DNA from 4 places in the Bradyrhizobium sp. 153 genome. Region 1 is predicted to be linked to each of the others. Evidence: predicted binding sites of a transcription regulator. Region 1 holds the regulator's gene; each other region holds the start of a gene.
What was found. The regulator PhoB, encoded in region 1, activates phosphate uptake and scavenging genes when phosphate is short. The targets are predictions, from matches to a motif close to TGTCATNNANCTGTCAT.

Region 1 (4,832 bases):
GCTTCGGCGCCGGAATTGCAGAAGAACACGAAGTCCGCGAAACTTTCGTTGCACAAACGCGTTGCAAGCCGTTCGCCATCGGGACTCTGGAACAGGTTCGACATGTGCCAGAGCTTGGTCGCCTGCTCCTGCAATGCCTTGACCAACGCAGGATGGGCGTGGCCGAGCGCGTTCACGGCGACGCCCGAGGTGAAATCGAGATAGCGATCGCCATTGGTCGCGATCAGCCAGCAGCCTTCGCCGCGCTCGAAGCCAAGGTCCGCCCTGGCGAAAACGGGAAGCAGATGCGGCGCGGCGCTGTTGGTCATGACCATCACTTGGATGTTGCATTTGGACGTTGAGACCTGCCTGGCATGCCTTGCGCAGCGCACCATTGACCGGTCCGGAAAACGAAACGTGCCGCCTTTTAAGGGCGGCACGCGTCACCATCTTATGCCTGGCAAGACGGGTGTCAATGCCGCCCGGAAAGCCTCGCGAAACGCGAAATCCGTAGTCTTGCGGTGCCGATCTTGCGGGGTTTTCACCACGGAACATGTGGAAGCGAGTCGGCGGACTCTTGCGCGGGAGTCACGCCATATTGTAGCGTTTGGACTGTCAGATACGACATCTCGTGCAGCGGTTCTGATCCCAAGAGTCCTCATGTACCGGCGTAAACGTTCGGGCGTCAGTCACGCGCCCGGCGAGCCTTAAGGGATTCTGACGGCACGGGTTTTTCAAGGCTTAAGCATTCGCTGTGAGGCCCCAGGATGGCGGCGCGCAACGAGGGAAAGGGTGCAATGACGGTTTTGACCTGGTCCGACGATCGCGTCGAGCAGCTGAAAAAGCTCTGGGAGGCCGGACTTTCGGCCAGCCAGATCGCGGCCGAGCTCGGCAATGTGACCCGCAATGCCGTGATCGGCAAAGTGCACAGGCTCGGCCTGTCGGGCCGCGCCAAGAGCCCTTCATCGGCAGCGCCGCGGCCGCGCAAGGCGCGGCCCGCGCAGCATATGATGCGGGTGACCCGGCCGATCTCGCGCGGCAACACCGCGCTGGCGCAGGCCTTCGAGGTCGAGGTGGAGGCCGAACCGGTCACCTACGACAACGTGGTGCCGATGAGTCAGCGGCTGTCGCTGCTGGAATTGAACGAGGCGACGTGCCACTGGCCGGTCGGCGATCCCTCCAGCCCGGACTTCTTCTTCTGTGGCGGCAAGGCGCTGTCAGGCCTGCCCTACTGCGCCCAGCACTCGCGCGTCGCCTATCAGCCGGCAGCGGATCGCCGGCGGGCGGCACCGAAGCCGAGCACGCGGTGATTATTTCCTGAGATCGAACCGGCAGCCGTCACGCGGTGACGGCGCAACAAACCCGACGTCGTCCCGGACAAGCGAAGCGCCGGACCGGGACCGATAGCCACCGCAAGCCGTGGTTACGGGGACTCGGAGTTACCTTTTCGCGCAACAACCACGTCCTGTGGCTATGCGTCCGGATCGGCGCTTCGCTCCGGACAACGCTGCGCGTTGCCGGGAGCTACGCTTGTCCGGGACGACGACCGAGCTTGGTGACGCAGTTGGGCCTACGTCTGCTCCGCCTTTGCAAACCGATCATCCAGCGCATAACCCGCGCCGCGGACGGTGCGGATCGGGTCCTGCTCGCGGCCGAGATTGAGCAGCTTGCGCAGGCGGCCGATATGGACGTCGACGGTGCGCTCGTCGATGTAGATGTCGCGGCCCCAGACGCTGTCGAGCAGCTGCTCGCGCGAGAACACGCGGCCGGGATGCTCCAGGAAGAACTCCAGCAGGCGATATTCGGTCGGGCCGAGATCGATCGGCCGGCCCGAGCGCGCGACGCGGCGCTTGTCGCGATCGAGCTCGATGTCGCCATAGGCGAGCACGGTGGCGAGCCGCTCGGGGCTTGCGCGCCGCAGAAGGCCCTTCACGCGCGCGAGCAGCTCCGGCACCGAGAACGGCTTGACGATGTAGTCATCGGCGCCGGTCGCAAGACCCCGCACCCGCTCGCTTTCCTCGCCGCGCGCGGTCAGCATGATGATCGGGAGCTGCTTGGTCTCGGGACGGGTGCGCAGCCGCCGACACAACTCGATGCCGGACAGTCCCGGCAGCATCCAGTCGAGCACGATCAGATCGGGGATGTGTTCCTTGAGGCGGGTGTCGGCGTCGTCGCCGCGCATTACCGTCTCCACGTCATAGCCGTCGCCTTCGAGGTTGTAACGGAGAAGCTCGGTGAGAGCTTCCTCGTCCTCAACCACCATAATGCGTGCGCCCATGTTGTCGTCGCTCCCTAGGTATTCGGTACCGTCGTGGCGAAGGTCGTCATGTCGCCCTTCGGCCGCTTGTCGGTGATCGCCTGCCCCTCGATCATGTAGAACACGGTCTCGGCGATGTTGGTGGCGTGATCACCGATGCGCTCGATGTTCTTGGCGCAAAACATCAGATGGATGCAGAACGAGATGTTGCGCGGATCCTCCATCATATAGGTGAGGAGCTCGCGGAACAGAGAGGTGCAGATGGCGTCCACTTCCTCGTCGCCCTTCCACACCGCCATCGCCGCCGGCAAATCGTGCGCGGCATAGGCATCCAGCACCGACTTGACCTGCTGCTGCACGAGGTCGGTCATGTGCTCCAGGCCGCGGAACAGTTTCAGCGGATGGAAGTCCGTCTCCAGCGCCGCAACGCGCTTGCCCATGTTCTTGGCGAGGTCGCCGATGCGCTCGAGATCGGTGGCAACGCGCATGGCGCCGACGATCTCGCGTAAATCCACCGCCATCGGCTGGCGGCGGGCGATGGTGAGCACGGCGCGCTCCTCGATGCGCTTCTGAAGCGCGTCGAGCTCGGCATCGGTGGTGACGACGCGCTGGCCGAGCGCGACGTCGCGGCGGATCAGCGCGTCGACGGAATCGACGATCATGCGCTCGGCGATGCCGCCCATCTCGGCGACGAGGCGAGTGAGCTCCTGGAGGTCGGTATCGAAGGCCTTTGCGGTATGTTCAGTACCCATGTCCCGTCTCCTCAGCCGAACCGGCCGGTGATGTAATCCTGCGTACGCCGGTCGCTCGGCGACGTGAAGATCTTGCTGGTGTCGTCGAACTCGATCAGCTCGCCGAGATACATGAAGGCGGTTTTATCAGAGACGCGCGCCGCCTGCTGCATGTTGTGGGTGACGATCGCGATCGTGTAGTTCTCGGACAATTCCTGGATCAGCTCCTCGACCTTGGCGGTCGAGATCGGGTCGAGCGCCGAGCAGGGCTCATCGAACAAGATCACTTCGGGCCGCACCGCGACCGTGCGGGCGATGCAGAGGCGCTGCTGCTGGCCGCCGGAGAGCGACAAGCCGGACGCGTTGAGCTTATCCTTGACCTCGTTCCACAGCGCGCCGCCGCGCAGCGCCTTCTCGACGCGGTCGTCCATCTCGGACTTCGAGATCTTCTCGTAGAGGCGGATGCCGAAGGCGATGTTCTCGTAGATCGTCATCGGGAACGGCGTCGGTTTCTGGAACACCATGCCGACCCGGGCGCGCAGCAGGTTGAGGTCCAGCTTGGGATCGAGGATATTGGTCTGGTCGAGCAACAGCTGGCCGGTGGCGCGCTGGCCCGGATAGAGATCGTACATCCGGTTGAAGATGCGCAGCAGGGTCGACTTGCCGCAGCCCGACGGGCCGATGAAGGCCGTGACGCGGTTGGTGCCGAGGGCCAGATTGATGTTCTTCAGCGCGTGGTGCTCACCGTAGTAGAAATTGAGGTTGCGCGCGGTGACCTTGGCAGGCGCCTCGGGTAGCGGCTGTGAGCCGGGATGAACGGTCGGCGCACTTACGGAAACAGACATTTCACTCATTTTGCAGTCCTCTCGGCGCCAAGGATGCGCGCGCCAATGTTCAGGGCAAGCACGGTCAGGGTGATGAGCAGCGCCCCACTCCAGGCGAGCTGCTTCCAATAGGCGTAGGGGCTCTGCACGAAGTTGTTGATGGTGACAGGCAGGTTGGCCATCGTCTTGTCGAGGCCGAGGCTGAAGAACTGGTTCGACAGCGCCGTGAACAGCAGCGGCGCGGTCTCGCCGGCGACGCGCGCAGTCGCCAGCAGCACGCCGGTGATCAGGCCGGAGCGCGCGGCACGATAGGCGATCCGTTTGATCACCAGCGAGCGCGGCAGGCCGAGCGCGCTGGCAGCCTCACGCAGCGGGTTCGGCACCAGCAGCAACATGTCTTCGGTGGTGCGCACCACGACCGGGATCACGATCACGGCGAGCGCCAGCGCGCCGGCGATCGCCGAGAAGCCGCGCATCGGCACCACCACCGCGCCGTAGATGAACAGGCCGATGATGATCGAAGGCGCCGAGAGCAGGATGTCGTTGATGAAGCGGATCACCGAGGTCAGCTTGTCGTTGCGGCCGTACTCGGCGAGATAGGTGCCGGCGAACAGGCCGAGCGGCGCGCCGATGCCGACGCCGATCACGGTCATGATCAGCGAGCCGACGATGGCGTTGAGCAGGCCGCCCTCGTTCGATCCGGGCGGGGGCGTGTTCTCGGTGAAGACCTGGTAGTTGAGCCCGGCCAGGCCATTGTAAAGCAGCGTGATCAGAATCAGCGCGAGCCAAGTGACGCCGAAGGCGGCGGCTGCGATGCAGAGACCGCGGATGACGATGTCCCAGCGGCGACGGCGCGAATAGATCGGGTTCATGGCGTCACTTTCCGGCCTTGGTTTCCAGCCGCATCAGCATCAGCCGCGCGGCCGCGAGCACGAAGAACGTCAGCACGAACAGGAGCAGGCCGAGCAGGATCAGGCCGGACTGGTGCAGGCCGTCACTCTCGGCGAATTCGGAGGCGATCGCCGCCGAGATCGTGGTGCC
Region 2 (4,832 bases), on a different contig from region 1:
GCGGCCTCCAGCACGCTTCGCGGGATGCTCTGCAGGCCCGCGAGGAAGAACAGGAAATTATAGGAGATCTGCTTCCAGGCGGCGGCGAGGATGATCAGCGTTGCGGCCTGGTCGCCGTCGAGCAGCGGATTCCAGTCGATGCCCAGGACGCGCAAATAACGCGAGAGCACGCCCAGCGAGGGATGCAGCATGAAAATCCAGAGCACGCCGACGACCGGCGGCGCCACCGCATAGGGCCAGATCAGCAGCGTGCGGTAGAGCATCGAGCCGCGCAGCGGCTTGTCCGCCATCACGGCGAGGAGCAGCGCAAAGGATAGCGATGAGACCGCGATGGCGAACGAGAAGAAGAAGGTCCGCACGATCGCTTCGAAATAGGCGCGGTCCTGCAGAAGCTCGAGATAGTTGTCGAACCAGACGAAGCTCGTCGAAAGACCGAAGGCGTCCTGGAGCAGGAAGGACTGGATCACTGCCTGCAACGCCGGCCAGTAGAAGAAAATCAGGACGATCGCGAGCTGCGGCGCAACCAGCGCGTAGGGCAATAGCTTCGATTGGAAAATGGCTTGCTTTTGCATGATGCGCGCAGGAGCGGCAGGCCGGGTTACCGGCCTGCCGCCGATCGCCTCACTTCACGGCGGTCTTTTCGAACTGCCGCAGCATCGTGTTGCCGCGTTCGACCGCGGCATCGAGCGCCTGCTTGGCGGTCTTCTTGCCGGCGAGCGCCTGCTCGATCTCTTCCGACCAGACGTCACGGAGCTGCACCATGTTGCCAAGGCGCAGGCCGCGGGAATTCTCGGTCGGCTCCTTATTGGTCAGCTCGAGCAGCGGGGTCTCGAGATAGGGCTGGTCCTTGTAGAAGCCTTCCGCCTTGGCCTTCTCATAGGCCGCCTTGGTGATCGGCAGATAGCCGGAGGCCTTGTGGATGTAGACTTGGCGGTCGGTGTCGGACAGGAAGCCCAGGAATTTCGCGACGCCCTTGTACTCGTCGGCCGACTTGCCGCCCATCACCCAGAGCGAGGCGCCGCCGATGATCGAGTTCTGCGGTGCGCCCTTGACGTCGGGATAATAGGGCATCGGCACGGCGGTGAAGGCGAACTTGGCTTGCGCCTTGACGTTGCCGAAGAACGCCGAGGAGGTCAGATAGAGCGGGCATTCACCTGACGTGAAGCGGCCTTCGCCGGTGTTGGTGCGGCCGGCATAATCGTAGGTCTTGTCCTTCTGGAGCTCGACCAGCTTCTCGAGGTGCTTGACCTGAAGCGGGCCGTTGAATTCGAGCACGGTGTCGAAGCCGTCGAGGCCGTTGGCCTTGGTCGACAGCGGCACGTTGTGCCAGGCGGAGAGCTGTTCGAGATTGACCCAGGTGACCCAGGAATTGGAGAAGCCGCAGGTGGGGTGGCCGTTGTCGTGCAGCTTCTTGGCGACATCGAACACTTCAGGCCAGGTCTTCGGGATTGCGACGTTCGCCTTCTTCAGCTCGTCGAGGTTGACCCACATCACCGTCGACGACGAGTTGAACGGGAAGGACAGCATCTCGCCCTTCGAGGTCGAGTAATAGCCGGTGATCGCGGGCAGGTAGGCCTTCGGATCGAACTTCTCGCCGGTCTCGGCCATCAGCTTGTAGACCGGCTTCACCGCGCCGGTCGCCGCCATCATGGTGGCGGTGCCGACCTCGAACACCTGCATGATGTGCGGCGCATTGCCGGCGCGGAAGGCCGCGATGCCGGCGTTCATCGTGTCGGGGTAGTTGCCCTTGTAGGTCGGGATTACCTTGTAGTCGCTCTGCGACGCGTTGAAGTCGGTGGCGAGCTTGACGATGACGTCGTTGTTGGCGCCGGTCATCGCGTGCCACCACTGGATGTCGGTCACGGCCAGGGCCGGCGAGGCCATCATGCCGACCGTGACTGCGACAGCCGCAGCCGCACCAAAATGTCGAAGAGCCATCAAGAAAACCTCCCTTGCCCGTCAATAAAGAAGCGCTTGCGCTAGCAGTGCCACATGACGTTCACATGACTGTGTAAGCGGCCGAAACGAAAGCGGCAAGCGCTGGAAAAGGGAAGCCGGAAAATAGGCGAAGGCGTGCGGGAGACCGCGCCGTGCGTTCGCGCTGCACACGCGTGCTCGCGCCGCAGTGCGGCATTGGATGACGTGAGTTGTCCATCAGGCGGCGATCTCGAACACCTCTCCCGCTTGCGGGAGAGGTCGCGCCGAAGGCGCGGGTGACTGCTCTCTCCGCTTGGGGATTGTCCCGTTCTGGAGACGCCCTCTCCCCAACCCTCCCCCGCAAGCGGGGAGGGAGCGCACCGCCGTTGCGGCAACGCTGAAGTCTATTTCACGAGGCCTCAGCGCTTACGCTCGGGGCCGCAGACCACGCCCTTTTCGACCATCGCGTCGATGTCCGCCCGGGAGTAGCCGAACTCGCCCAGCACCTCAGCCGCGTGCTGGCTGAATTTCGGCGGCAGGCGGCGCAGGCTCGGCTTGCTGCGGTCGAGCCGGATCGGCGAGGCGACGCCCTTGTACCAATCCTTCTCGATGATATCGCCGCGCGCGATCGTGTGCGGATTCGTGAGTGCCTGGTCGATCTTCTGCACCGGGCCAGCGGGCAGGCCCGCCGCGAGCAGGCGGTTGCAGAGCGGCTCGGCCTCGTGCTGGCTGAACACCGCGGCGAGTTCGGCGCGCAGCGCCTCGCGATTGGCGATGCGGTCCTTGTTGCGGGCAAAGCGCGGATCGGTGCCGAGCTCGGGCTTGCCGATCTCCTTGGCGAGCTTGCGGAACGTGCCGTCGTTGCCGACGCCGATGAAGATGTTGTCGGTTTTCGTCGGGAAGATCGCGTAAGGCACGAGGTTGGGATGCTCGTTGCCAGTGAGCGCGGGTGGCTTGCCATGCATGAAATAATTGGCGGTGTGCGGATGCATGATGGCAAGGCCGGTCTCGTACAGCGTCGTCTCCAGGAACTGGCCCCTGCCGGAGCGCTGGCGCTCCGACAGCGCCATCAGGATGCCGATCGCCGCGTACAGGCCAGTGGTGATGTCGACCAGCGGCACGCCGATCCGCATCGGGCCGCTCTCCGGCGAGCCGGTCGCCGCGATCATGCCGGTCATGGCCTGGATGATGGCGTCATAGCCGGGATTGCCGCCGCGCGGGCCGTCGGCGCCGAAGCCGCAGATCCGACAGTGCACGAGGCGCGGGAATTTTGCGCGCAGCACCTCGTTGCCGATGCCCCATTTCTCCAGCGTGCCTGGCTTGAAGTTCTCGATCAGGACGTCGGCCGTCTCCAGCATCTTCAGCAGCACGGCGCGGCCGCCTTCGGAGGCGAGGTCGAGGCCGATCGAGCGCTTGTTGCGGTTGATGCCGACGAAATAGGCCGCATCCTCCTCATGGAAGGGAGGGCCCCATTCGCGCACCTCGTCGCCCGCGGGCGGCTCGACCTTGATCACGTCGGCGCCGTGGTCGGCGAGGATCTGGGTGCAGTAGGGACCGCCGAGCACGCGCGTGAGATCGATGACGCGCAATCCGCTCATGGCACCTGTGGCGGCTTCAGAACTCATGCCTTCGCTTCCCCTGTGTCGATGCTTGATCACAGGCCTAGCGAGGTTCGTGCATCCCAGCAATGGCTTCGCGCGTAGGGCCGCATGCGCCGCCGCGGCGCAATCCCAGAATGGCAAACCAATGGGAAGCGGCCAGCCCGAGGGGGATCTCGGGCCAGCCAATCCGCAATTGCGGTCAGACGACCGTCAGACGAACGTCGACATTGCCGCGCGTGGCGTTGGAGTACGGGCACACCTGGTGCGCCTTCTCGACCAACGCCTCAGCCTCGGCGCGAGCCAGGCCCGGCAGCGAGACGGCGAGATCGATCTCGAGACCGAAACCGCCCTCGGAGCGCGGGCCGATGCCGACGGTCGAAGTGACGGACGCGTCATTGGGAACCTTGGGGCCGCCCTGCGACGCCACGAACTTCATCGCGCCGATGAAGCAGGCCGCATAGCCCGCCGCAAACAGCTGCTCGGGATTGTTGCCGGCGCCGCCTCCGCCGCCGAGCTCCTTCGGCGTGGTCAGCTTGACGTCTAGGGCGCCGTCGAGCGTTGCAGCATGGCCGTCGCGGCCGCCGGTCGCCTTGGCACTGGTCTTGTAGAGGACGTTCACGGACATTTTCATCTCCCTGGGGGTTCGGGTGGACGCGATCTGTATCGCTTCAATTAGATCGCGCACAACTGAAATTACAGTGCCTCACATTTAATTGTTTGCAATTGAATTTACGGCCGCCCGACCCCACAATACGGGCAAATCCCGTGAGAGTCCCCATGGCCCGGAAACCATCGGCAGCGGACGCGCCGCTGCGGCTCGACAATCAGATCTGCTTTGCGGTCTATTCGGCCGCGCATGCTTTCAATCGTGTCTACAAGCCGCTGCTCGGTCGGCTCGGCCTGACCTATCCGCAATATCTGGTGATGCTGGTGCTATGGGAGCGCGACGACGTACCGGTGAGGGACATCGGCGAGAAGCTGTTCCTGGATTCGGGCACGCTGACGCCGCTGCTCAAGCGGCTCGAGGCCGCCCATCTCGTGAGGCGCACCCGCTCGAGCGAGGACGAGCGTCAGGTGCTGATCGCCCTGACGCCGCAGGGCCAGGCGCTGAAGGACAAGGCACGCAGCGTGCCGCAATCCATTCTGGCGGCCTCGGATTGCTCGGTGCCGGAACTGGTCGCAATGAAGGACGAGATCGTCGCATTGCGCGACCGGCTCAATGCGGTGATCGGGGAGTAGGGGAGTTCGTCAGAGCCTAGGAAAGCCGCTTCTTCGTGAAGGCGCGGCCGGAATGAGACTTCAGGTACTTTTCAA
Region 3 (4,832 bases), on a different contig from region 1:
GCGCGTCTGAATCACGGTTGCCTCGTCCGTCGCCGTCGTGGTGGCGACGCCCGCCGTCTTGGCGAAGAACTTTCGGATCGAGATCGCGTTGGTGGTGTCGTCGGAGCCCTGGTCAATCACCTTCAGCACGTCCTCAGGTCCCAGGATCGCCGCCGTCACCTGCACGCCACCGGTACCCCAGCCATAGGGCATCGGCATTTCGCGGCTGGCGAACGGCACCTGATAGCCGGGGATCGCGATCGCCTTGAGGATCGCACGGCGGATCATCCGCTTGGTCTGTTCGTCGAGATAGGCGAAATTATAGGCGGGCGCGTTCATTCCGCGGCCTCCTTCATGGCATCGGGCGCATTGGCCTCGGCAAACTCCTGGCGCAGCTTGCGGAGCAGGCCGAGCTCGGACTGGAAGTCGACATAATGCGGCAGCTTGAGATGCTCGACGAAGCCGGTCGCCTGCACGTTGTCCGAATGCGACATCACGAACTCCTCGTCCTGCGCGGGGGCACGCACCTCCTCGCCGAGCTCGCGAGCGCGCAGCGCCCGATCCACCAGCGCCATCGACATGGTCTTGCGCTCACTCTGGCCGAAGGCGAGGCCATAGCCGCGGGTGAAGCACGGCGCTTCCGTCGCCGAGCCCTTGAACTGGTTGACCATCTGGCACTCGGTGAGCTCGATCGAGCCGAGCGGCACGGCGAAGCCGACGTCCTCGGCGAAAAATTCGACATCGACCTCGCCAAAGCGGATCTCGCCGGCAAAGGGATGGTTCCGGCCGTAACCGCGCTGGGTGGAATAGCCCATCGCCAGCAGAAAGCCTTCGTCACCACGCGCCAGATTTTGCAGGCGCAGGTCGCGGTCCGCCGGAAAATTCAGCGGCTCGCGGGTGAGATCGCCGACGCTGGCGCCGTCCTCGGCCTGCGGCGAGGACTCGATCAGTCCGTCGCGGCCAAGAATATCCGTCACGCGCGGCGTGGGTGCCGTTGATGCTTCCGCCGTCACTGGCGCTTCCGGCACAACGCCTTTTGCGAGCGAAGGATCGAGCAGGCGGTGGGTATAGTCGAAGGTCGGCCCGAGGATCTGGCCACCTGGAATATCCTTGAAGGTCGACGACACTCGCCGCTGCACGCGCATCGCGCCGGTGTCGACCGGCTCGCTCGCGCCAAAGCGCGGCAGCGTGGCGCGGAAGGCACGGACCAGGAAGATCGCCTCGATCAGATCGCCCCGCGCCTGCTTGATCGCGAGCGCGGCGAGCTCGCGGTCATAGAGCGAGCCCTCGCTCATGACGCGGTCCACGGCGAGGCCGAGCTGCTCCGAGATCTGATCGAGCGTGACTTCCGGAACGCTTGGGTCACCGCGCCGCGCGTTTGCAAGCAGGAGATGGGCGTTCTCGATGGCGCGTTCGCCGCCTTTGACTGCGACATACATGCGGTCAGCTTTCCTTGTTCGCGACGCGGGTGGTGCGCGGGATCGCAACCACCGCATCATCGGCAACCAGCACCACATCGAGGCCGCGCGGAAACAGCGCCTCGTTGAACCGCAGGCGCTCGAACAGATCGAACGGCTTGATCGACGCCTGGAGCGTCGTGGAGCCATCGATGCCGGGGCCGCGCAGCTCGACGCTGCGTCCCGAGCCCAGACTATCGACCTGAAGGATCAATGTGGTCGAGCGATCCGGATATTCGTTGGTGCCGAGCGCGAAGCATTCGAGCGGCGGCAGCGCCGCACCGTCGCTGATCAGCGCAAAGCTGGCGATCGAAGTGTCCTGCACCACCGGCGCGCCAGTGTGGAACTTGAGCCATTTCATCACGTCGGAATTTTCTGCCATGCGCGCATCGAGCCAGAGTGGCGTGTCGTGATCGAACAGCGTCAGCGCGATCGCGGCGGTGCCGCGCATCATCGTATGAAGCGCTCCGGCTGTCGGGACGATGCGCTGGACCGAACCCGGCCGCGCCATCGCATCCATGACCGAACGAAAGGTCGATTGCGCCGACAGAACCCTGTCGGCGAAACCCGGCGGCAGTTCTGCAATCGTGGTCATGATCTCACCCCTCACCGCGCACCATGGTGTAGAAATCAACCTTCGTCGCGGCAGTCTTCGCCGCTGCCTGCTGGCGCCTCGTCATAAGCTGCTCGCGCAACGGCGCGATAATTTCGCGCTCGACGGCTGCGCCAAAATCGCTGGACTGCACCAGCGCGTCGCACAGCGCGATCAGCCGCGCCTTCTCGCTATCGCGACCGAGCGTGTAGCCGAAGCCGACCTCGCCACTGGCAAGCCGGACCGCCGCACGCGACACCGTGGCTTCGCCGAGGTTGAACGGTGCGCCGTCGCCGCCGACCCGGCCGCGCAGCATGACGAGACCGTTTTCGCCTTCGCGCAGATTTTGATGGGCCGGCAGGGCGAGTGCGCGGAGGCGGGCGGCGATCTCGCCCGCCTCCGCGTGCGCCAGCACGGCCATCGCGGCCTTGCGCTGGGCTTGCTGGTTATTCTGCTGGGTCACCAAATCCACCGAACTTGCCGATTCTAAGTTGTCTATGATAATAGACAACTTCATAAAGGAGCGCCATGACTGTTTCGTGACAAAGGCGTGATTTCTGAGCTAGGCTGACCAGCGATATGAGCATGCAAGACACTGCATCGTCGGGCGTCGCGCTGTGGCGCCTCGTCGCCGACGGCATCGAGCGCGGTATCGCCGACGGCCGCTTTGCCGCCGGCGACAAATTACCGGGCGAGATGGAGATCGCGGAAACCTACCGCGTGAACCGCCACACCGTGCGGCGCGCGCTGGCCGCGCTGGCCGAGCGCGGCCTGGTCCGGGCCGAGCGCGGCAGCGGAACCTATGTCGAGGCGCAGAGGCTGGCCTATCCGCTGCGCTCGCGCACCCGGTTCTCCGAGATCGTCGGCGCCGGCGGCCGCGAGCCGCGCGGCCAGTTGATCGAGACCTCCAATGACGTCGCGACCCGGGAGCTGGCGCGCGAGCTCGGCTTGAAGGCCGGCGCGGCGCTGCTGCGGATCGAGGCGATCCGCCTCGCCGATCGCACGCCGATCTGCGTCTCCACCACCTGGCTGTCGGCTGAGTTGTTTCCGGGCGCAGGCGCCGTGTTCGCCGCGACGCGCTCGATGACGAAGTTGCTGGAGCACTACGGCATTCGCGACTACCGCCGCGGCGCGACCCGGATAACGGCCGGCATCATCGACGCGACTGACGCCGCCCGGCTCGATCTTGCACTGGGACGACCGATCCTGGTGGTCGATGCCACCGACCACGCTCTCGACGGCAAGCCGCTGGTGACCAAGCACTCGCGGTTTGCAGCAGAGCGGGTGGAGTTTTTGGTGGACAACGGGTGAGCTGCCGCCCTCTTCCCCTCTCCCCTTGTGGGAGAGGGTGGCTTGCCGCGCAGCGGCGAGACGGGTGCGGGTTCTCTCCGCGAGTGCGGCTCTCATTTGAATGCGCGGAGACGGCCATTATCCGGCGCTTCGCGCCCCCTTCTCCCACAAGGGGAGAAGGGAAGAAGACTGCGGCCGTTAAGCGATAGCCCTTCGTCCGATAATCGCAAAGCGCAGCTTGCCGGAAATGAAATCGATCGCGGCAACCGCGACCAAGATCATCAGGATCAGGAACGACACCTTCTGCCATTCCAAGACGCGGATCTGCTCGGCGAGCTGGAGGCCAATGCCGCCGGCGCCGACGATGCCGATGATGGTGGCCGAGCGGGTGTTGGATTCGACGAAATAGAGCACCTGGCCGGCGATGACAGGCAGGACCTGCGGCAGCAGCCCGAAGCGGATCTCGTGCAGCGCGCTGCCGCCGGAGGCGCGGATGCCCTCGACCTGCTTCTGGTCGGCGCCCTCGATCGCCTCCGAGAACAGCTTTCCGAAGGCGCCGAAATCCGACACGGCGATGGCGAGCACGCCGGCGAACGGGCCGAGCCCGACCACATTGATCCACACCAGCGCCCAGATCAGCGTGTCGACGCCGCGGATCGAATCCAGCAAGCGACGAACGGGAAAGCGCAGGATCTTCGACGGCACCACGTTGCGCGCGGCCAGCAGGCTCACCGGCAGCGCGAACAGCGCCGCCAGCGTCGTGCCGAGTAGCGCGATCGACAGCGTCTCGCCCAGCGCCTTCAGATAGACCGGCAACGAGGAGCCGGGATCGGGCGGGATCATCATCAGGCTGATCCAGCCGAGCTGGCTGAGGCCTGCGAGGAACCGTGACGGCGAGAAATCGAGATCGACCAGACCATAGATCAGGATCGCGAACGCCGCGACGATCATCGCCGGCGTTGCAAGCCGCGCCGAGGCCGGCCGGTTGAACACATCGGGGTAGCGGGCGCGGATCTCTCGCGTCTCGACTTGCTGCGGCCCGGTCACGTCCGCGCCTCCTTGCCGAACAGCCGGCCGCGCAGCCATCCGGTGGTGATGTCGATGATGAAGACGGTCACGATGATGGTGACCAGGATCGCGCTGACGTCGGAGTAATAGAACTTGCGGATGGCAACGACGAGCTCCTGGCCGATGCCGCCGGCGCCGACGAAGCCCATCACCGAGGCTTCGCGCACGTTGATCTCGAAGCGCAGCAGCGCGTAGCTGGCATAACTCGCGGTGACCTGCGGCACGATTGCAAAGCGCATGCAAGACAGCCAGCTCGCCCCGGTCGAGCGGATGCCTTCGACCGGCTTCATGTCGGCGTTCTCGACGATCTCCGAGAACAGCTTGTCGAGCGCGCCGGTGGAGTGGATCGCGATCGCGAGCACGCCCGCCATCGGACCTAACCCAAAGGCGATCACGAAGATCAGCGCGAACACGATGCCGGGAACGGTGCGGGCGAATTCGAGCAG
Region 4 (4,832 bases), on a different contig from region 1:
GCTTCTCGAGATCACCTGGGCGATCGGCCTGAAATACACCGAGGGCTTTACCAGGCCTGTTCCGTCCGTCGTCACGCTCGCGGCCATGGCCGGCAGCGTCATCTTGCTCGGACTCGCTCTCAAATCACTGCCCGTCGGAACCGCCTACGCTGTCTGGACCGGAATCGGCGCGGTCGGCACCGCGACGCTCGGCATCATCCTGTTCGGCGAGCCGGCCACGGCGTTCCGCCTCGCCAGCATCGGGCTCATCGTCGCCGGAATTGCCGGCCTAAAGTTCGTTACTTGACGAAGATCTTGACCACCCACCAGGTCAGCGCGGCGACGATGGCCGAGGCCGGGATCGTGATCACCCAGGCATAGACGATCGAGCTCGCAACGTTCCAGCGCACCGCCGAGACGCGGCGGGCGGCGCCGACGCCGACGATGGCGCCGGTGATGGTGTGGGTGGTCGAGACGGGAACGCCGAGGAAGGTCGCCATGAACAGGGTCGCAGCGCCCCCGGTCTCGGCGCAAAAGCCCTGCATGGGCGTCAATTTGGTGATGCGCAGGCCCATTGTGCGGACGATGCGCCAGCCGCCCATCAGCGTGCCCAGCGCCATCGCGGCCTGGCAGGACAGCACGACCCAGAACGGCACCGAGAATTCGCTGCCGAGATGACCCTGCGAATAGAGCAGCACCGCGATGATGCCCATCGTCTTCTGGGCGTCGTTGCCGCCATGGCCGAGCGAATAGAGCGAGGCGGAGGCGAATTGCAGGATGCGGAAGGCGCGATCGACGGCGAAGGGCGTCGAGCGCACCGAGGCCCAGGACACGATCGCCACCAGCATCATTGCGAGCAGGAAGCCGACCAGGGGCGACAGCACGATTGCCAGCACCGTCTTCGACAATCCGCTCCACACTGCCGCCGAAATGCCCGCCTTGGCCATGCCGCCGCCGACGAGCCCGCCGATCAGCGCATGCGAGGACGATGACGGGATGCCGAGCGCCCAGGTCACGAGGTTCCAGACGATGGCCCCGACCAAGGCCGCAAAGATCACTTGGGCGTCGACGATGGAGGGATCGATGATGCCGGTACCGATGGTCTGGGCGACGTGCAACCCGAACACCATGAAGGCGACGAAATTGAAGAACGCGGCCCAGAATACCGCAAATTGTGGCCGCAGCACGCGGGTCGAGACGATGGTCGCGATCGAATTGGCGGCGTCATGGAGCCCGTTCAAGAAATCGAACAGCAGCGCGACGGCGATCAAGCCGACCAGGACGGGAAGAGCCAACGCAGCATCCACAGCGGCCCTGCCTCAATTTTTTCGCATGATCTCCGCGCAAACGCGTTCAGCGCTTGTCGCGAAGGAAAACCGCGGCACATTTTTCCGGATCATGCGTTACACTTGCTCGATCACGATGCTGTTGATCTCGTTGGCGACGTCGTCGAAACGGTCGGCCACCTTCTCGAGATGGTCGTAGATCTCTGCGCCGACGATGAAATCCATCGCGTTGCCCGCGCGATGCTTGAGGAACAGCTCCTTCAGCCCGATGTCATGGAGGTCGTCGACGCGGCCCTCCAGCTTGCCCAGCTCTTCGGTGATCGCCGTCAGCATGGCGACGTTCGGGCCGATCGACTGCATCAGCGGCAGCGCGCGCCCGACCAGATTGGCGCATTCGATCAGAAGCCCGCCGATCTCGCGCATCGGCGGCTCGAAGGCGCGGACCTCGAACAGCATCACGGCTTTCGCCGTCTGCTGCATCTGGTCGATGGCGTCGTCCATCGAGGTGATCAGGTTCTTGATGTCGCCGCGGTCGAACGGAGTGATGAAGGTGCGGCGCACCGCCGTCAGCACTTCGCGGGTGATGTTGTCGGCGTCGTTCTCGAACTGGTTGACGCGCTGGCAATAGACCGGCGTTTCCTCGCCCCCGTTGAGCATGCTCTGGAGCGCGATCGAGCCCTGGATCACGGTCTGGGCATGACGGTCGAACAGGTCGAAGAACCGTTCCTCCTTGGGCAGGAAAGCACGAAACCATCGCATCATGGGGATAGGCTACCGGTTGGAAAAATGGCCTGGCCCGAATGGGCCGTCATGAAACTGTCATAGACCATTTTCGATCCACGCGCGTGTCATCTCACGCCCGCGGCGCCGGATCATCCACCGCTTTCGAGCGACCGGTAAACCGATTTTAAATCAGCTACTTAGAGCGATCGCCGGAAGTAATGCGCGATTTCGCCGATGACCCCGCGGCGGAAGGTAAGCACGCAGATCACGAAGATCGCGCCTTGGATCACCGTCACCCATTGGCCGAAGCCCGCCAGATATTGCTGCATGGCGATGATCACGAAGGCGCCGATCACGGGACCGAAGATGGTTCCGAGACCGCCGACCAGCGTCATCAGGACGACCTCGCCCGACATCGACCAGTGCACGTCGGTGAGCGAGGCGTTCTGCGCCACGAACACTTTCAGCGCACCGGCAAAGCCGGCCAGCGTGCCCGACAGGATGAAGGCCAGGAACTTGTACTGGTCGGTACGGTAGCCGAGCGAGATCGCCCGCGGCTCATTCTCGCGGATCGCCTTCAGGACCTCGCCGAACGGCGAGTTGATGATGCGGAAGATCAAGAGGAAGCCGGCGAGGAAGCCGACCAGCACGACATAGTAGAGCACGGTCGGCTTGGACAGATCGAGCACACCGAACATGTACCCTTGTGGAATGCCCTGGATGCCATCCTCGCCATGGGTGAACGGCGCCTGCAGGTAGATGAAATAAAGAAGCTGCGACAGCGCCAGCGTGATCATCGAGAAATAGATGCCCTGGCGACGGATCGAGATGTAGCCGGTCACGATCGACAGGACGAACGCGGCGGCGACGCCGACGAGGATGCCGAGCTCGGGCGGAAGCGCCCACACCTTCAGCGCATGTGCGCTGCAGTAGCCGGCAGTCCCCAGGAACATCGCGTGCCCGAACGACAGCAGGCCGCCATAGCCGACCAGCAGATTGAAGGCGCAGGCGAGCAGCGCAAAGCACAGCGCCTGCATCACGAAGAACGGATAGACTCCTGTGAACGGCACCGACGCCAAGAGCAGCGCCATCACTACGAACACGATCATCTCGTCGCGCACCGTGCGCGGGGTTACCGGCAGCGTGTCGTCCGTCAAGGCTGTCATATCAGGCCGCCCTTCCCGTCAATCCCGTTGGCTTCACCAAGAGCACCAGCACCATCAGCACGAACACGACGGTGTTGGAGGCCTCGGGGTAGAAATATTTGGTCAGGCCCTCGATCACACCGAGCGCAAAGCCGGTGATGATCGAGCCCATGATCGATCCCATGCCGCCGATCACGACTACCGCGAACACGACGATGATGAGGTCGGCGCCCATCAGCGGCCGCACCTGGTTGATCGGCGCCGAGAGCACGCCGGCGAGCGCGGCAAGGCCGACGCCGAGACCATAGGTCAGCGTGATCATGCGCGGCACGTTGACGCCGAAGGCGCGCACCAGCGTCGGGTTCTCGGTGGCGGCACGCAGGTAAGCGCCGAGCCGCGTCTTCTCGATTAGGAACCAGGTCGCAAGGCACACCACCAGGGAGAACACGACCACCCAGCCGCGATAGACGGGCAGGAACATGAAGCCGAGGTTCATGCCGCCCTTGAGCTGGTCCGGAATGGCGTAAGGCAGGCCGGAGGAGCCGAAATAGTTCTGGAACACGCCCTGCACGATCAGCGCGATGCCGAAGGTCAGGAGCAGGCCGTAGAGGTGGTCGAGCCCGGTCAGCCATTGCAGCATGGTCCGCTCCAGGATCATGCCGAAAATGCCGACGATGATGGGCGCCAGCAGCAACGCCCACCAATAATTGATGCCGCCGAGGTTCAGCAGGAAATAGGCGACGAAGGCGCCCATCATGTAGAGCGCGCCGTGGGCGAAATTGATGATGTTGAGCATGCCGAAGATCACGGCAAGCCCGAGACTGAGCAGCGCGTAGAACGAGCCGTTGATCAGTCCCACCAGTAGCTGAGCGTAAAGAGCCTGCATCGATCCCGCACCCGGTCCCTTCGGCGTTCCCTTAAAAAGTCGCCCGCAAGCCTGATGGCCTGCGGGCCGTCATCTTACTTCTTCAAGAGCGCGCACTTGCTCTCGGACAGCGGCGTAAAGGCCTGATCGCCCGGCACCGTGCCGACCAGCTTGTAGAAGTCCCACGGTCCCTTGGACTCCGAGGGCTTCTTCACCTCGAATAGATAGGCGTTGTGAATGGTGCGGCCGTTGGGCTGGATCTCGCCCTTGCCGAACAGATCGTCCTCGGTCGGCATCGACTTCATCTTCTCGACCACCTTGACGCCGTCATGCGGATTGCCGCCGAGCGCTTCGAGGGCCTTGAGATAGTGCCGCACGCCCGCATAGACGCCGGCCTGCACCATGGTCGGCGGCGCATTGTTCTTCATCTTCTCGGCGAAGCGCTTGGAGAACGCCCGGGTCTGGTCGTTCATGTCCCAATAGAACGTCTCGGTGAAGTTGAGGCCCTGCGCCGTCTCGAGGCCGATCGCCTTGACGTCGGTGAGGAAGAGCAGCAGCGCCGCCAGCTTCTGACCGCCCTTGACGATGCCGAACTCGGCCGCCTGCTTGATGGTGTTGGTGGTGTCGCCGCCGGCATTGGCCAGGCCGATGATCTTGGCCTTGGAGGCCTGCGCCTGAAGCAGGAACGAGGAGAAGTCCGGCGTGTTCAGCGGATGCTTGACGCCGCCGACCACCTTGCCGCCGTTGGCGGTGATGACCGCCGTGGTGTCGCGCTCGAGCGCCGCGCCGAAGGCGTAATCCGCGGTCAGGAAGAACCAGGTGTCGCCACCGGCC

Region 2: the regulator PhoB is predicted to act here: its motif matches at 1,993-2,009, upstream of ugpB (sn-glycerol-3-phosphate ABC transporter substrate-binding protein UgpB).
Region 3: the regulator PhoB is predicted to act here: its motif matches at 2,557-2,573, upstream of phnF (phosphonate metabolism transcriptional regulator PhnF).
Region 4: the regulator PhoB is predicted to act here: its motif matches at 2,072-2,088, upstream of IVA91_RS06965 (DUF47 domain-containing protein).

What each region holds. Positions count from the first base shown of each region.
Region 1 covers NZ_JADPKH010000037.1:261,701-266,532, reverse strand. Annotated here, with positions in the region: gene IVA91_RS11010 (aspartate aminotransferase family protein) at 1-308, opposite strand, end outside; gene IVA91_RS11005 (GcrA family cell cycle regulator) at 777-1,289, shown strand; gene phoB (phosphate regulon transcriptional regulator PhoB) at 1,550-2,257, opposite strand; gene phoU (phosphate signaling complex protein PhoU) at 2,272-2,988, opposite strand; gene pstB (phosphate ABC transporter ATP-binding protein PstB) at 3,000-3,821, opposite strand; gene pstA (phosphate ABC transporter permease PstA) at 3,818-4,663, opposite strand; gene pstC (phosphate ABC transporter permease subunit PstC) at 4,668-4,832, opposite strand, start outside.
Region 2 covers NZ_JADPKH010000097.1:94,355-99,186, forward strand. Annotated here, with positions in the region: gene ugpA (sn-glycerol-3-phosphate ABC transporter permease UgpA) at 1-572, opposite strand, end outside; gene ugpB (sn-glycerol-3-phosphate ABC transporter substrate-binding protein UgpB) at 622-1,938, opposite strand; gene IVA91_RS25020 (CaiB/BaiF CoA-transferase family protein) at 2,337-3,542, opposite strand; gene IVA91_RS25025 (organic hydroperoxide resistance protein) at 3,718-4,143, opposite strand; gene IVA91_RS25030 (MarR family transcriptional regulator) at 4,296-4,757, shown strand; gene IVA91_RS25035 (GIY-YIG nuclease family protein) at 4,774-4,832, opposite strand, start outside.
Region 3 covers NZ_JADPKH010000082.1:218,578-223,409, forward strand. Annotated here, with positions in the region: gene IVA91_RS20340 (alpha-D-ribose 1-methylphosphonate 5-phosphate C-P-lyase PhnJ) at 1-318, opposite strand, end outside; gene IVA91_RS20345 (carbon-phosphorus lyase complex subunit PhnI) at 315-1,418, opposite strand; gene phnH (phosphonate C-P lyase system protein PhnH) at 1,423-2,031, opposite strand; gene phnG (phosphonate C-P lyase system protein PhnG) at 2,036-2,449, opposite strand; gene phnF (phosphonate metabolism transcriptional regulator PhnF) at 2,608-3,339, shown strand; gene phnE (phosphonate ABC transporter, permease protein PhnE) at 3,517-4,365, opposite strand; gene phnE (phosphonate ABC transporter, permease protein PhnE) at 4,362-4,832, opposite strand, start outside.
Region 4 covers NZ_JADPKH010000027.1:138,030-142,861, forward strand. Annotated here, with positions in the region: gene sugE (quaternary ammonium compound efflux SMR transporter SugE) at 1-286, shown strand, start outside; gene IVA91_RS06960 (inorganic phosphate transporter) at 279-1,286, opposite strand; gene IVA91_RS06965 (DUF47 domain-containing protein) at 1,383-2,027, opposite strand; gene IVA91_RS06970 (branched-chain amino acid ABC transporter permease) at 2,186-3,154, opposite strand; gene IVA91_RS06975 (branched-chain amino acid ABC transporter permease) at 3,156-4,019, opposite strand; gene IVA91_RS06980 (ABC transporter substrate-binding protein) at 4,094-4,832, opposite strand, start outside.